DNA from 2 places in the Massilia orientalis genome. Region 1 is predicted to be linked to the other one. Evidence: predicted binding sites of a transcription regulator. Region 1 holds the regulator's gene; the other holds the start of a gene.

Evidence for each region. The regulator sigma-54, encoded in region 1, starts transcription at its own class of promoters, with help from an activator protein. The targets are predictions, from matches to a motif close to TGGCANGNAANCTGCTTT.
Region 2: QPK29_RS08615 (ammonium transporter) is a predicted target of sigma-54. The motif match lies at 2,912-2,929, and genes of this name have one in related genera.

What each region holds. Positions count from the first base shown of each region.
Region 1 covers NZ_JASNRB020000004.1:132,348-139,214, reverse strand. The annotation lists gene QPK29_RS06975 (KpsF/GutQ family sugar-phosphate isomerase) at 1-478, shown strand, start outside; gene QPK29_RS06970 (KdsC family phosphatase) at 478-1,011, shown strand; gene lptC (LPS export ABC transporter periplasmic protein LptC) at 1,019-1,630, shown strand; gene lptA (lipopolysaccharide transport periplasmic protein LptA) at 1,644-2,219, shown strand; gene lptB (LPS export ABC transporter ATP-binding protein) at 2,234-3,010, shown strand; gene QPK29_RS06950 (RNA polymerase factor sigma-54) at 3,013-4,515, shown strand; gene hpf (ribosome hibernation-promoting factor, HPF/YfiA family) at 4,579-4,938, shown strand; gene QPK29_RS06940 (enoyl-CoA hydratase/isomerase family protein) at 5,042-6,118, shown strand; gene QPK29_RS06935 (SRPBCC family protein) at 6,115-6,567, shown strand; gene rapZ (RNase adapter RapZ) at 6,584-6,867, opposite strand, start outside.
Region 2 covers NZ_JASNRB020000005.1:28,167-35,033, reverse strand. The annotation lists gene QPK29_RS08620 (MHYT domain-containing protein) at 1-1,649, shown strand, start outside; gene QPK29_RS08615 (ammonium transporter) at 1,663-2,868, opposite strand; gene QPK29_RS08610 (DUF885 domain-containing protein) at 3,089-4,900, shown strand; gene QPK29_RS08605 (NRAMP family divalent metal transporter) at 5,108-6,397, shown strand; gene QPK29_RS08600 (TIGR03118 family protein) at 6,401-6,867, opposite strand, start outside.

The DNA of each region.
Region 1 (6,867 bases):
CGACGCCCTGGCCGTCGCGCTGCTCGAACTGCGCGGCTTCAAGTCGGACGATTTCGCACGCTCGCATCCGGGCGGCGCGCTCGGCCGCCGCCTGCTCACGCACGTGCGCGACGTGATGCGCAGCGGCGACGCGGTGCCGAAGGTGAAACCGGACGCGCTCCTCGCCGACGCGCTGCTGGAAATCTCGCACAAGGGCATGGGCATGACGGCCATCGTCGACGATGCCGGCCGTCCGGTCGGCGTGTTCACGGACGGCGACCTGCGCCGCCTGATCGAAAAGGTCCAGGATTTCAGCAAGCTCGCGATCCGCGACGTCATGCACCCGAACCCGCGCCGCGTGCATCCGGAACAGCTGGCGGTGGATGCCGTCGCCGTGATGGAAGAATTCCGCATCAACCAGATGCTCGTCACGGATGCGGACGGCGTGCTGGTGGGCGCATTGCACATCCACGACCTCACGCGCGCCAAGGTGATCTGATGGTGACTCCGCTGGCACACATGGAGCGCGCGGCGCGCGTCAAGGTCATGATCTTCGACGTGGACGGCGTCCTCACCGACGGCAGCCTGACCTACGGCCCGGACGGCGAAGTCACGAAGACGTTCTACGTGCTGGACGGCCTCGGCATCCAGCTCCTGAACCGCACCGGCGTGCAAACGGCGATCATCAGCGCACGCACGTCGCCCATCGTCATCAAGCGGGCGGCCGATCTCGGTATCACGCACGTGTTCCAGGGCCAGCACGACAAGCGCCTCGCGTTCTCCGAGCTGCTGAATAAAACCGGCGTGACGGCGGAGGCGTGCGGCTACATCGGCGACGACGTGATCGACCTGCCGCTGCTCTCGCGCGTGGGCTTTGCGGTGACGGTGCCGAGCGGGCATCCGGAAGTGCAGCATCGCGCCCATTACGTGACGAAGAACCCGGGCGGCCGCGGCGCCGTGCGCGAAGTCTGCGACATGGTGATGCGCGCCCAGGGCACCTACGAACAGGCGCTCGCGCCTTACTTCGGATAAGAGAGATATGGCTCCCGCAAGCTACAAGCGTACCGCGCACCGCTGGCGCCTGCTGCTCCTGATGCTGTTCGCCGTATTCTGCGCGTTCGGCAGCTTCTGGCTCGTGCAGGTGATGCAGGGCGAGGAGAACGGGCCGGGCTTCAACGCGGGCAACGAGCCGGACTACATCGTCGACAACTTCAGCTGGGTGCGCATGTCGGAGGCCGGCAAGCCGCGCTACGTGATCTCGGGCGAGCGCCTCACGCACCGCCCCGTCGACAACACGGCGCTCGTCGACAAGCCGGTCGTGCAGAGCCTCACCGACGAGCATCCGCCGATGACGATGACGTCCAACAGCGCGCTCGTGAGCCAGAACCAGAACCAGATCGACCTGACGGGCAATGTCGACATCCGGCGTCCGGCCGCCCCGGGCGCGGATCCGATGCGGATCCGCACCGAGGTGTTGACGATCCTGCCGGACGACGAGATCGCGAAGACCGACAGGCCGATCCACATGACGCTCGGCGCCGCATCGGTCGACGCGGTGGGCATGGTCGCCAACAACGCCACGCAGCAGATCGCGCTGGGTGGCCGCGGCAAGGTCACCTATCCGCCACGCCAGTCGCGCGCAAGTCACTAAAAAGGACTATCGAATGAAAAAAATACTCGCCGCCGCCATCTTCCTGCTGGTGCCGCTGGCTGCCTCGGCCGAGAAGGCGGACGCGCTCAAGCCCGTCGACATCGCGTTCGACAACGCCAACGTCGACCAGGTCACGCAGAACTACGTCGCCACCGGCAACGTGGTCATCACGCGCGGCACCATGATCCTGAAATCCGACCGCGCCGAGGTCAAGGAGTCGCCGGACGGTTGGCGCACCTTCATCCTCACCGCGAATCCCGGCAAGCTCGCGACCTTCCGCCAGAAGCGCGACGGCGGCCCGGACCTGTGGGGCGAGGGCCAGGCCCAGCGCATCGAATACGACGAGCGCAACGACCTCGTGAAACTGTTCTCGAAGGCCGTCATCCGCCAGCTCGAGGGCAAGAAGATCACGCAGGAGATGGCCAGCGAATTCATCTCCTACGACAACCGCAACGAGAAGCTGCTCGGCCTGAACGACGCCAACGGCACGGACAAGCCGGGCAATGGCCGCGGCAGCATCACGCTGCAGCCGCGCCGCGCCCCTGCAGCCGGCGCCGCTCCCGCTCCCGCTCCGGCAGGCAAGCAATGACGGAGGCAAGCGCAATGGAAGCAGGCACGCAGGCCGCGCCGGCCGAATGCGGCGGCAGCACCCTCGTCGTCAAGGGACTGCAGAAGAGCTACGGCAAGCGGCTCGTCGTGCGCGACGTGTCGCTGCAGGTGGCGTGCGGCGAAGTGGTCGGCCTGCTGGGCCCGAACGGCGCAGGCAAGACGACCTCGTTCTACATGATCGTGGGCCTCGTGCCGTCGGACGCCGGCAGCATCGACATCAACGGCACCGACATCACGAGCCTGCCGATCCACCGGCGCGCGCTGCTCGGGCTGTCGTACCTGCCGCAGGAAGCGTCCGTGTTCCGCAAGCTGACGGTGGAAGAGAACATCCGCGCCGTGCTGGAATTGCAGCGCGAGAACGGCAAGTCGCTTACCAAGGCGCGCATCACCGAACGTCTCGACGAGCTGCTGACCGAGCTGCAGATCGAGAAGCTGCGCGAGAGCCCGGCGCTGTCGCTGTCCGGTGGCGAACGCCGCCGGGTGGAGATCGCGCGCGCGCTCGCGACCAATCCGCGCTTCGTGCTGCTGGACGAACCGTTCGCCGGCGTGGATCCAATCGCGGTGATCGAGATCCAACGCATCGTGCGCTTCCTGAAGGAGCGCGGCATCGGCGTGCTGATCACGGACCATAATGTGCGCGAGACGCTGGGCATCTGCGACCGCGCCTACATCATCAACCAGGGCGCGGTGCTGGCGTCGGGCCGTCCCGACGACATCATCGCCAACGAATCGGTACGCCGCGTCTACCTGGGCGAACACTTCCGAATGTAGTCATGAAACAGACGCTGCAACTCAAGACCTCACAGCACCTTGCACTGACGCCGCAACTGCAGCAATCGATCCGCCTGCTGCAGTTGTCCACGCTCGAGCTGCACCAGGAAATCGAGCAGGTCCTGAGCGAGAACCCGCTGCTCGAACGGCTCGACGATCCGCTCGACCGCTCCGTGCGGTTGCTGGCCGACGGCGCTATCAACAGCGCCCCGGCGTCATCGCAGGCAAGCGAGGCGCCGGCCGCGCAGGGCAACGGCGAGGAAGGCGGCAGCGCGCCCGCCGAGAACGCCAATGGCGAAGCGAATGACGCCGGCGGCGAGGGCGGAGAAAGCGGCGGCGAAGGCGGCGAGGACTGGGGCGAATACGGCCGCAGCAGCGGGAGCGGCGGCGAGGACGAGGACGGCCGCCCGCAGCTGGAAGCGAGCCCCGTCACCCTGCGCGAGCATTTGATGGAACAGGTGCGCCTGACGTGCTGCGCGGCGCGCGACTGCGCGCTCGTGGAACTCGTCGTCGATGCGCTCGACGACAACGGCTACCTGGAAGAACCGCTGGAAGACATCTACGCGCGCCTGCCGGAAGAACTCGAGATCGAGTTCGACGAATTGCGCACGGCGCTCGCCATGGTGCAGAGCATGGACCCGCCCGGCGTGGGCGCGCGCAGCGCGGCCGAGTGCCTGGCGCTGCAGATCCGCCGCATGCCCGGCGTGCCGATGGTGACGCGGCGCATGGCGCTCGTCATCGTCGAAAAATACCTGACGTGGTTCGCGCAGCGCGAATTCAACAAGCTGAAGAAGGCGCTCGATTGCGACGACGAAGACCTGCGCGAAGCCCAGGCCGTCATCCGCCAGTGCAATCCGCATCCGGGCGCGGCGTTCGCGTCGGACGTGTCGGACTTCGTCGTGCCCGACGTGATCGTGCGCCGCGCCAAGGATGGCTGGAGCGTGCTGCTGAATCCGGAAGTGATGCCGCGCCTGCGCGTGAACAGCCTGTACGCGTCGCTGATGAAGCAGGGCAAATCGGAAACACAGATGAACGCGCAGTTGCAGGAAGCCAAGTGGCTCATCAAGAACATGCGCCAGCGCTTCGACACGATCCTGCGTGTAGCCCAAGCAATTGTCGATCGCCAGCGCAACTTTTTTTCCCATGGCGCAGTCGCGATGCGGCCCCTTGTTTTACGTGAGATAGCTGATACACTAGGTCTACACGAGAGCACAATTTCTCGAGTCACAACTCAGAAATATATGCTGACCCCGCACGGCATGTTCGAGTTGAAGTATTTCTTCGGGAGTCACGTTGCCACCGAAGCGGGAGGCGAAGCATCGTCGACGGCAATACGGGCCCTCATCGTACAACTCACAGGAGCAGAAGACCCCAAGAATCCATTATCCGATAGCAAGATCGCGGAGATGCTAGGGGAACAGGGAATGGTCATCGCGCGACGCACGGTCGCAAAATACCGTGAGGCGCTGAAAATCCCGCCCGTCAGTCTCCGCAAATCCTTGTAACAAACACTGTCCCATTGCGCTAGATGCGCGCACGGCAGGCAGTGCATCTTCAAAGGAGTGTGTATGAATCTCACAATCAGCGGACATCATCTCGATGTAACTCCAGCCATCCGAGAATACGTACAGAACAAGCTCGAACGCATCACCCGTCATTTCGATCAAGTGATCGACTCCCATGTCATCCTCTGCATCGACAATCTCACCGAGAAAGAAAAACGCCAGAAAGCCGAGATCAACCTGCGTCTCGCGGGCAAGATCGTCCATGTCGCCAGTGCCGCGCACGATCTATACGCCGCGATCGACATGCTGATGGACCGCCTGGACCGCCAGGTCGTCAAGTACAAGCAAATGCTCAAGGATCATGACAACGCGTGTATCAAGCGCATGTCCGAAGGTGGCGAGGAGGAGCCCGCCACGGCGTAATGCCACGCGTGCGGTAGCACCAAGGAGTAAAGGGCGCATCGGCGCCCTTTTCGCTTTTTATGGGCGCTACAATGCTGGTCTGATTATTCGATAACAACGAGACATGACTGCACACGTTCTGACGCGGGTTGCCAACCGCACCGGCATCATCACCCTGGACCGCCCAAAGGCGCTGAACTCGCTGTCGCTGGACATGGTCCGCGCGCTCACCGCCACGCTGCTCGCCTGGCGTAATGACGCCGGCATCGACGCCGTCGTCATCGGGAGCAGCAGCGAAAAGGCCTTGTGCGCCGGCGGCGACATCCGCTTTTTCCACGAGGCCGGCAAAGCCACGCCGCAGACCGGTAGCCCGCTGCTGGAAGATTTCTTCACCGAAGAATACGCGCTCAACCACCTCATTCACTTCTATCCGAAGCCGTACATTGCGCTGATGGATGGCGTCGTGATGGGCGGCGGGATGGGTATCGCGCAGGGCGGGCCGGATTGCGGCCTGCGCATCGTGACGGAGCGCTCGAAGATCGCCATGCCCGAGGTGAACATCGGGCTGTTCCCGGACGTGGGCGGCAGTCATTTCCTGTCGCATGCACCGGGCCGCCTGGGCCACTATCTCGGCGTGACGGGCGTGACCATCGGCGCGGCCGATGCGATCTACGTCGGCCTGGCCGACGTGTTCGTGCCGGGCGCGCAGCTGGATGCGCTGCGCGCGCTGATCGAGACGACGCCGGGCGCGCAACTGCCCGCCGCGATCCGCGCGTTCGCCGCGCCGTTCCCGGCTGGCGCGAGCGAACTGGAAGCGCAGCGCGGCGCGATCGACCGCCATTTCGGCGCGGACTCCGTCGCGGCCGTGATGGCGTCGCTTGAGACGGATGCGAGCCCGTTCGCGCAAAAGACGCTGGCCACGCTGCGCCAGCGCTCGCCGCTGATGATGTCCGTGACGCGCGAGATGCTCGTGCGCGGGGAAGCGCTTGGCGTGGCGGACTGCCTGCGCATGGAGCGCTCGCTCGTGCGCCGCACGTTCGAACACGGCGAAGTGCTCGAAGGCGTGCGCGCGCTCGTGATCGACAAGGACAATGCGCCGCGTTGGAATCCGCCCACGCTCGATGCGGTCACGCCGGAGATGGTCGCGTGGTTCTTCGCGCCCGTCTGGCCCGGGCACGCGCATCCACTCCGCGATTTGTGATCGCGCTGCGCTTCGAATCCGAGCTGGCTGCCGCGCCGGACACGGTGTGGCGCCGGGTCACGTCCGTCGAGGGCATCGCCGACGAGATGACGCCGCTGCTGCGCATGACGTTCCCGCGCGGGATGCGGACGCTGCCGGGGGATGTCGTGCCGGGACAGCGCCTGTGCCGCAGCTGGCTGTTGTTGTTGCGCGTGCTGCCCATCGACCGGAGCGGCCTCACGCTCGTCGAACTCGAGCCGGGCCGACGTTTTTTGGAGCGCTCGCCGATGCTGTCGATGGCGTTCTGGCAGCACGAGCGCATCGTCGCGCCGTCGGCGCGGGGCACGCGGGTCGTCGACAACCTGGCGTTCCGTTCGCGCCTGCTGCCGCGCGTGCTCGCGCGCGCGAGCGTGGCGCTGTTGTTCCGCCATCGCCATGCGCGGCTGCGCCGGCGCTTCGGCACCGGCTGAATTCGCGTTGGCCGTATCAGGGCTGCTCGCGGTGGCGCACGACGACCCGTTCCGTGTCGCTGAAATACGCGCCGAGCCGTTCCGCCATGTACACGGAGCGGTGCTGGCCGCCCGTGCAACCGACGGCCACGGTGAGATAGCTGCGGTTGTCCTTCTTGAACGACGGCAGCCACTTGGCGATGAACGCGCGGATGTCGGACAGCAGCTCGGCCGCCTGCGGCTGGGCGTCGAGGAAGGCGATCACGGGAGCGTCCCTGCCGTTCAGCGGGCGCAAGGTGAGGTCGTAATACGGATTCGGCA
Region 2 (6,867 bases), on a different contig from region 1:
GTGCCGTCATCATGGGCGCCGGCATCAATGCGATGCATTACACGGGCATGGCCGCCATGCGCATGCAGCCCGGGATCGTGTACGACCCGCTGCTGTTCGCGCTCTCGGTACTGATCGCCGTGGGCGCGTCGGCGCTGGCGCTGTGGATCGCGTTCCGGCTGCGCCGCAGCACGCCGGACGTGTGGGTGCCGCGCATCGGCGCCGCCGTCGTGATGGGCTGCGCCATCGTCGGCATGCATTACACGGGCATGGCGGCCGCGAACTTCCCGGCCGACAGCGTGTGCATGGCCGCGCGCGTCGGCGTGCATCGCGACAGCCTCGCCACGCTCGTCGTGCTGGCCACGTTCTGCGTGCTGGGCCTGGCCCTCATCGCGTCCGTGTTCGACGCGCACCTGGAAGCGAACGCGCGCATCCTCGCCATGTCGCAGGCGACGGCGGCCGAGCGCCAGCACCTGCTGGAACGCGAGCGCGTCGCGCGCGACGAAGCCGAACGCCTGTCCGCACTGAAGGACGAATTCCTCGCCACCCTGTCGCACGAGCTGCGCACGCCGCTGAATGCCATCCTCGGCTGGGCCGGCATGCTGCAGCGGGGCGTGAAGGACGAGGCGACCATGAAACGCGCGCTGGAGACCATCGAGCGCAACGCGCGCGCCCAGGGCAAGCTGATCGACGACCTGCTCGACATGAGCCGCATCATTTCCGGCACCGTGCGGCTGGACGTGCAGACGGTCGACCCTTCCCGCATCATCGAGGCGGCGCTGGGCACCGTGCACCCGGCCGCCTCGGCCAAGATGATCGCCCTGCGCGCCGACCTGGGACGCGAGCCGGGCACGTTGCCGCTCGAAGTGCGCGCCGATCCGGGCCGGCTCCAGCAGGTGCTGTGGAATCTGCTGGCGAACGCGGTCAAGTTCACGCCGTCGGGCGGCAGCGTGCAGGTGCTGCTGGGGCGCGACGGCAACGACGCCGTGATCCGCGTGATCGATTCCGGCATCGGCATCGCGCCGGACTTCCTGCCGTACGTGTTCGACCGCTTCCGCCAGCAGGATGCGTCGATCTCGCGCCAGCACGGAGGCCTGGGATTGGGGTTGTCGATCGCGCGGCAGCTCGTCGAACTGCATGGCGGGACGATCGTCGTGGACAGCGCCGGCGTGCACGCGGGCACCACGTTCACGGTGCGCCTGCCGCTGGCGCGCCCGAGCGCCGTCACGGTGCCGGGAATGGGCGTGCTCCCGATGGCGCAGGCGGGCACGGACGACCTGGCCGACCTGACCGGCGTGCGGGTGCTGGTGATCGACGACGCGCCGGATACGCTCGACGTGCTGGAACAGATCCTGTCGTACAGCGGCGCCGCCACGATGACGGCGCCGGGCGCCAGCGCCGCGCTGGCCCTGCTGGAGCGCGAGGTGCCGGACGTGATCGTCAGCGACGTCGGCATGCCCGAAGTCGACGGCTTCGAACTGATGCGGCGCATCCGCCGGCGCGCGGCCACGGCGGACGTTCCCGCCATCGCGTTGACGGCGTTCACCCGCCAGGACGACCGCGCCAAGGCGCTGCAGGCCGGTTTTACCGATTATCTCGCCAAGCCCGTGGAGCCGGCGGCGCTGGCGGCCGCGATCCGGCGCCTCGTCGCCACCGCGCGCGAAGCGTGACGGGACGATCAGCTTATTGGAACGTGGTTTCGCGTTCCGGCGTGGCGCTGATGCGGTGGATGGCCAGGTCGGCCCCGTCGAATTCCTGTTCGGCGTCCAGGCGCAGCCCGACGGTCGCCTTCAACAACCCGTAGACGATGATGCCGCCGATGCCGGCGATGGCGACACCCAGCAGGGTGCCGACGATCTGCGACGCGAGCGACACGCCGCCCAGGCCCCCCAGCGCCTGGCTGCCGAAGATGCCGGCCGCGATGCCGCCCCACGCGCCGCACAGGCCGTGCAGGGGCCACACGCCCAGCACGTCGTCGATCTTCCAGCGGTTCTGCGCCAGCGTGAACATCACGACGAAGATCGCGCCCGCGATCGCGCCCGTCACGAGCGCGCCCATCGGATGCATCAGGTCCGATCCCGCGCACACGGCGACGAGGCCGGCCAGCGGACCGTTGTAGACAAAGCCCGGGTCGTTCTTGCCCAGCACGAAGGCGGTCAGGGTGCCGCCCGTGAGGGCCATCAGCGAGTTGACGGCGACGAGGCCATTCATCTTGTCCAGCGTCTGTGCGCTCATCACGTTGAAGCCGAACCAGCCGACCGTGAGGATCCACGCGCCCAGCGCGAGGAACGGGATGTTCGACGGCGGGTGCGCCGAGATGCGGCCATCCTTGGTGTAGCGGCCGCGGCGCGCGCCCAGCAGCAGCACGGCCGGCAGCGCGGCCCAGCCGCCGACGGCGTGCACGACGACGGAGCCGGCGAAGTCGTGGAACGGCGCGCCGAATGCGGAGGCAAGCCAGTCCTGGATGCCGAAGCGATTGTTCCAGGCGATGCCTTCGAACAGCGGATAGACGAAGCCCACGAGCAGGGCGGTGGCGGCCATCTGCGGGTGGAACTTGGCGCGCTCGGCGATCCCGCCCGAGATGATGGCGGGGATCGCGGCGGCGAACGTCAGCAGGAAGAAGAACTTCACCAGTTCGTAGCCGTTCTTGGCGACCAGGGTGCTCGTGGCGCCCATGAAGTGGATGCCGTAGGCGATGCCATAGCCGACGAAGAAGTAGGCGATGGTGGAAACGGCGAAGTCGATCAGGATTTTTACCAGCGCGTTGACCTGGTTCTTGCGGCGTACCGTGCCCAATTCCAGGAAGGCGAAGCCGGCGTGCATCGCCAGGATCATGATCCCGCCGAGCAAGATGAAGAGCGCGTCCGCTCCGCTTTTGAATGCATCCATGCGTACTCCAAAAAAGTGCAAGTTGGTCTGATTGCACTTCTGGGTAGCAATAAACGTTCCAATTTGGTGAAGAGGCGCACTCCCAGTGGGCATGCCCGATGGGTTGCCCCGCAAGCGTGCACGGGCACCGTCGCGGTGCGTATTTGCGCCAAAATGGGGAGGTGTGGTCGATCCGGCAATCGTAGTATGCTGTCAAGCAACAACCTCACAAAGGAGACCCATGAACCGCACTCTCAATGCCGCCATCCTCGCGGCTTTGCTGTCGGCCGGCGCACCTATCCTGTCCGCCCACGCCGCAACGACCCAGACGTCCCCCGCCGCTTCGTCCGCCGAACGCCAGGTCGACCGCATCGCTGCCCGCTTCTACGATGCGCGCGCCCGGTTCGACCCGATGCTGTACGCGACCGCGAACGGCGACAGCCGCTACGACGACCAGATCGGCATGGCGATCGACCCGAAGGTCCGCGCCCGCTACTTCGCGCAGAACCACAGGCTGCTGGACGACCTGCAGAAGATCGACAAGACGCACCTGTCGGAGAAGGCGCGCCTGAACTACGACATCCTCGCTTTCGAGATCCGCGCCCAGCTCGACCTCGCGCGCTTCCCCGAGCACCTGCTGCCGCTGAACCATTTCGACAACATCCCGAGCAACCTGGCGAACTACGCGAGCGGCATGGGCTCGCAGCCGCTGGCGACGCCGGCCCAGTACCGCGCGTACCTGTCGCGCCTGGAGCAGCTGCCGGCATGGATCGACCAGGCCATCGCCAACATGAAGGAAGGCGTCAAGAAGGGCGTCGTGCAGCCGAAGGCGATCACGGCCAAGATGCTGCCGCAGTTCCGCCAGCTGGCCGCGACCGATCCGGAAGCGAGCATCTTCTACACGCCCATCAAGAACCTGCCGGCCGGGTTCTCCGACGCCGATAGAAAATCGCTCACGGCCGGCTACCGCCAGGCCGCACAAAGGATCGACGCCGCGCTCGCGCGCCTGAACACCTACCTCGAGAAGGACTACCTGCCCGCGGGCCGCACGACGGCCGGCTATGGCGCGTTGCCGGACGGCGCCGCGTGGTACCAGGCCCGCATCCGCAACAACACGAACCTCGACCTGACGCCGGCGGAGATCCACGCATTGGGCGAGAAGGAAGTGGCGCGCATCCAGCAGCAGATGGCGACCCTGGCGCCGAAGCTGGGCTACGACGGTCCCCTGAAGACCTTCCCGCAATGGGTCGTCGCGCAGGCGCGCTTCAAGCCGTTCAAGACCGACCAGGAGGTGCTGGAGCGCTACCGCGCCATCTATGCCGCTGTCGAAGCGAAGCTGCCGCAGTATTTCAGCCTGCTGCCGAAGGCGAAGCTGGACATCCAGCTGGAGCCGGAGCTGACGCGCGCCACGGCGTCCGACCATTACACGCCCGTCGCCGCCGACGGGTCGCATCCGGGCGTGTTCTGGGCCGTCGTCAACGACCCGAAGGAGTACAGCACGGTCGGCATGACGAGCCTCCTCCTGCACGAGGGTGTGCCGGGCCACCACCTGCACGCGGCGCTGCTGAAGGAGCTGCCGCTGCCGGACTTCCGCAAGTTCTTCACCGAGCACCCGAGCGCCGCCGCCTACACGGAAGGCTGGGCGCTGTACTGCGAGACGCTGGGCCGCGACTTCGGCCTGTACGACGATCCGGCCGCGTACTACGGCCACCTGAACGACGAACTGCTGCGCGCCGTGCGCCTCGTCGTCGACACGGGCATGCACGCGCAGGGCTGGTCGCGCGAGCAGGCGGTCAAGTACATGATGGATAACCTGGGCTACAACGAGGCGCGCGCGTCGAACCAGATCGAGCGCTACATGGTGTGGCCGGGCCAGGCGCTGGCGTACAAGGTGGGCGCGCTGAAGATCCTCGACCTGCGTGCGCGGGCGCAGAAGGAGCTCGGACCGAAGTTCACGTTCCCGAAGTTCCACGCGGTGGTGCTGGGGGACGGGACGCTGCCGTTGCCGATCCTGCAGGCGCAGGTGGAGAAGTGGATCCAGTCGGCGAAGTAAAACATCGTCGTTCCCGCGAAAGCGGGAACCCAAACTGAGGTTCCGAAGTCAGATATCGGATGCCGCCGTCACACGTCCGAGATACCGAATTCTGTGACTCAGCATGGATCCCCGCCTGCGCGGGGATGACGGGGCGGAGGTTACGGTCCGCGCACAGTGTGCGCAACCGTACATATCCCCGCCCCACATGGGTGCATGATGGGTTTCATGAAACCCGATGAACCCACCATCGCGCCCCCGTCGCCGGAAGCCTCGACCTGGCTGTCGAAGCTGGGCCCGGGCCTGATCACCGGCGCGGCCGACGACGACCCGAGCGGCATCGCCACGTATTCGCAGGCTGGCGCCCAGTTCGGGTTCAACCTGCTGTGGACCCTGCTGCTGACGTATCCGCTGATGGCCGCCATCCAGGTCATCAGCGCCAACATCGGCCGTGTGACGGGGCGCGGCCTCGCCACCAACCTGCAGCGCTATGCGCCGCGCCAGGTGGTGTGGGGCGTGGTCGGCCTGCTGCTCGTCGCGAACATCATCAACATCGCGGCCGACGTGGCGGCGATGGGCGAGGCGATGTCGCTCGTCGTGCCCGGCCGGCCGCTGTGGTATGCCGTCGGCTTCGGCGTGCTGTCCGTGCTGCTGCAGGTGTTCATCCCTTACCAGCGCTACGTGAACCTGCTCAAGTGGCTCACGCTCGTGCTGCTCGCGTACGTGGCCACCGTGTTCGTCGTCCACGTGCCGTGGGGCGTGGTGCTGAAGACCACCGTGTGGCCCCGCGTCGCATGGAACAAGGACTACCTCACGACGATCGTCGCCGTCTTCGGCACGACGATCAGTCCCTATCTGTTCTTCTGGCAGGCGTCGCAGGAAGTGGAAGAGCTGCGCGCGGACGATGCCGCCCAGCCGCTGCGGCAGGCGCCCGAGCAGGTGGAGCGCCAGTTCAGCCGCATCCGCTTCGATACGCTCGTGGGCATGGGCGTGTCGAACAGCGTCGCGTTCTTCATCATGCTCACCACCGCCGCCACCCTGCACGCGCAGGGCGTGCACGACATCCAGTCGTCGGCGCAGGCCGCGTCGGCGCTGAAACCCGTCGCGGGCGAACTCGCGTTCGTCCTGTTCGCGCTCGGCATCGTGGGCACGGGCCTGCTCGCGATTCCCGTGCTGGCCGGTTCCGCCGCGTATGCGATGGCGGGCACGTTCCACTGGAAGAGCAGCCTGGGCGCGGAGTTTTCGGCCGCGCGCAAGTTCTACGGCATCATCATCGTCGCCACCTTGGCGGGCGTCGGCATCAACTTCATGCCCATCGATCCGATCAAGGCGCTGTACTGGAGCGCGGTGCTGAACGGCGTCATCGCCGTGCCCGTGATGGCGATCATGATGCTGGTGGCGTCGAGCCCGCGCATCATGGGCAACCTGACGATCGCGCCGCGCCTGCGCGCCATGGGCTGGCTGTGCACCGGCGTGATGGCGGCGGCGACGATCGCGATGTTCGCGTCCTTCTTCTGACATTTACTGCATGTCGATCCGGCCGTAGATGCCGTGTGCCTCGTCATTCGGACCTGCCGTGTAGAACAGCGTGTTCGTGGGCTGGTTCTGCACGCCGTTGCCGAACGCGATGCCCCACAGGCCGTCGATGACGATGGGCGTGCGGTCGGCCTTCGACAGGGTGCCGATGAACGCGCCGTTGGACGGGTTGTAGGCGTTGATCTTGCCGTCGCCGAAGTTCGCGACGAGCACCGCGTTGCTGAAGTCCCCGAAGTTGGCCGGCGCCAGCGCCATACCCCACGGCGCATTCAGCGCGCCGCCCGCCGCCAGCCGGTGCAGGAAGACGCCGCCCATGTCGTACACGTCGACGACGCCCAGCCCCGCGCCCTTGACCTCGTCGTTGCCGGCCGTCTCGCGCTGCGCATAGGCCACGTAGATGCGGTCGCCGATGGCCTGGATGCCGAACGGCCCGTAGCCGGCCGGCAGGTTCG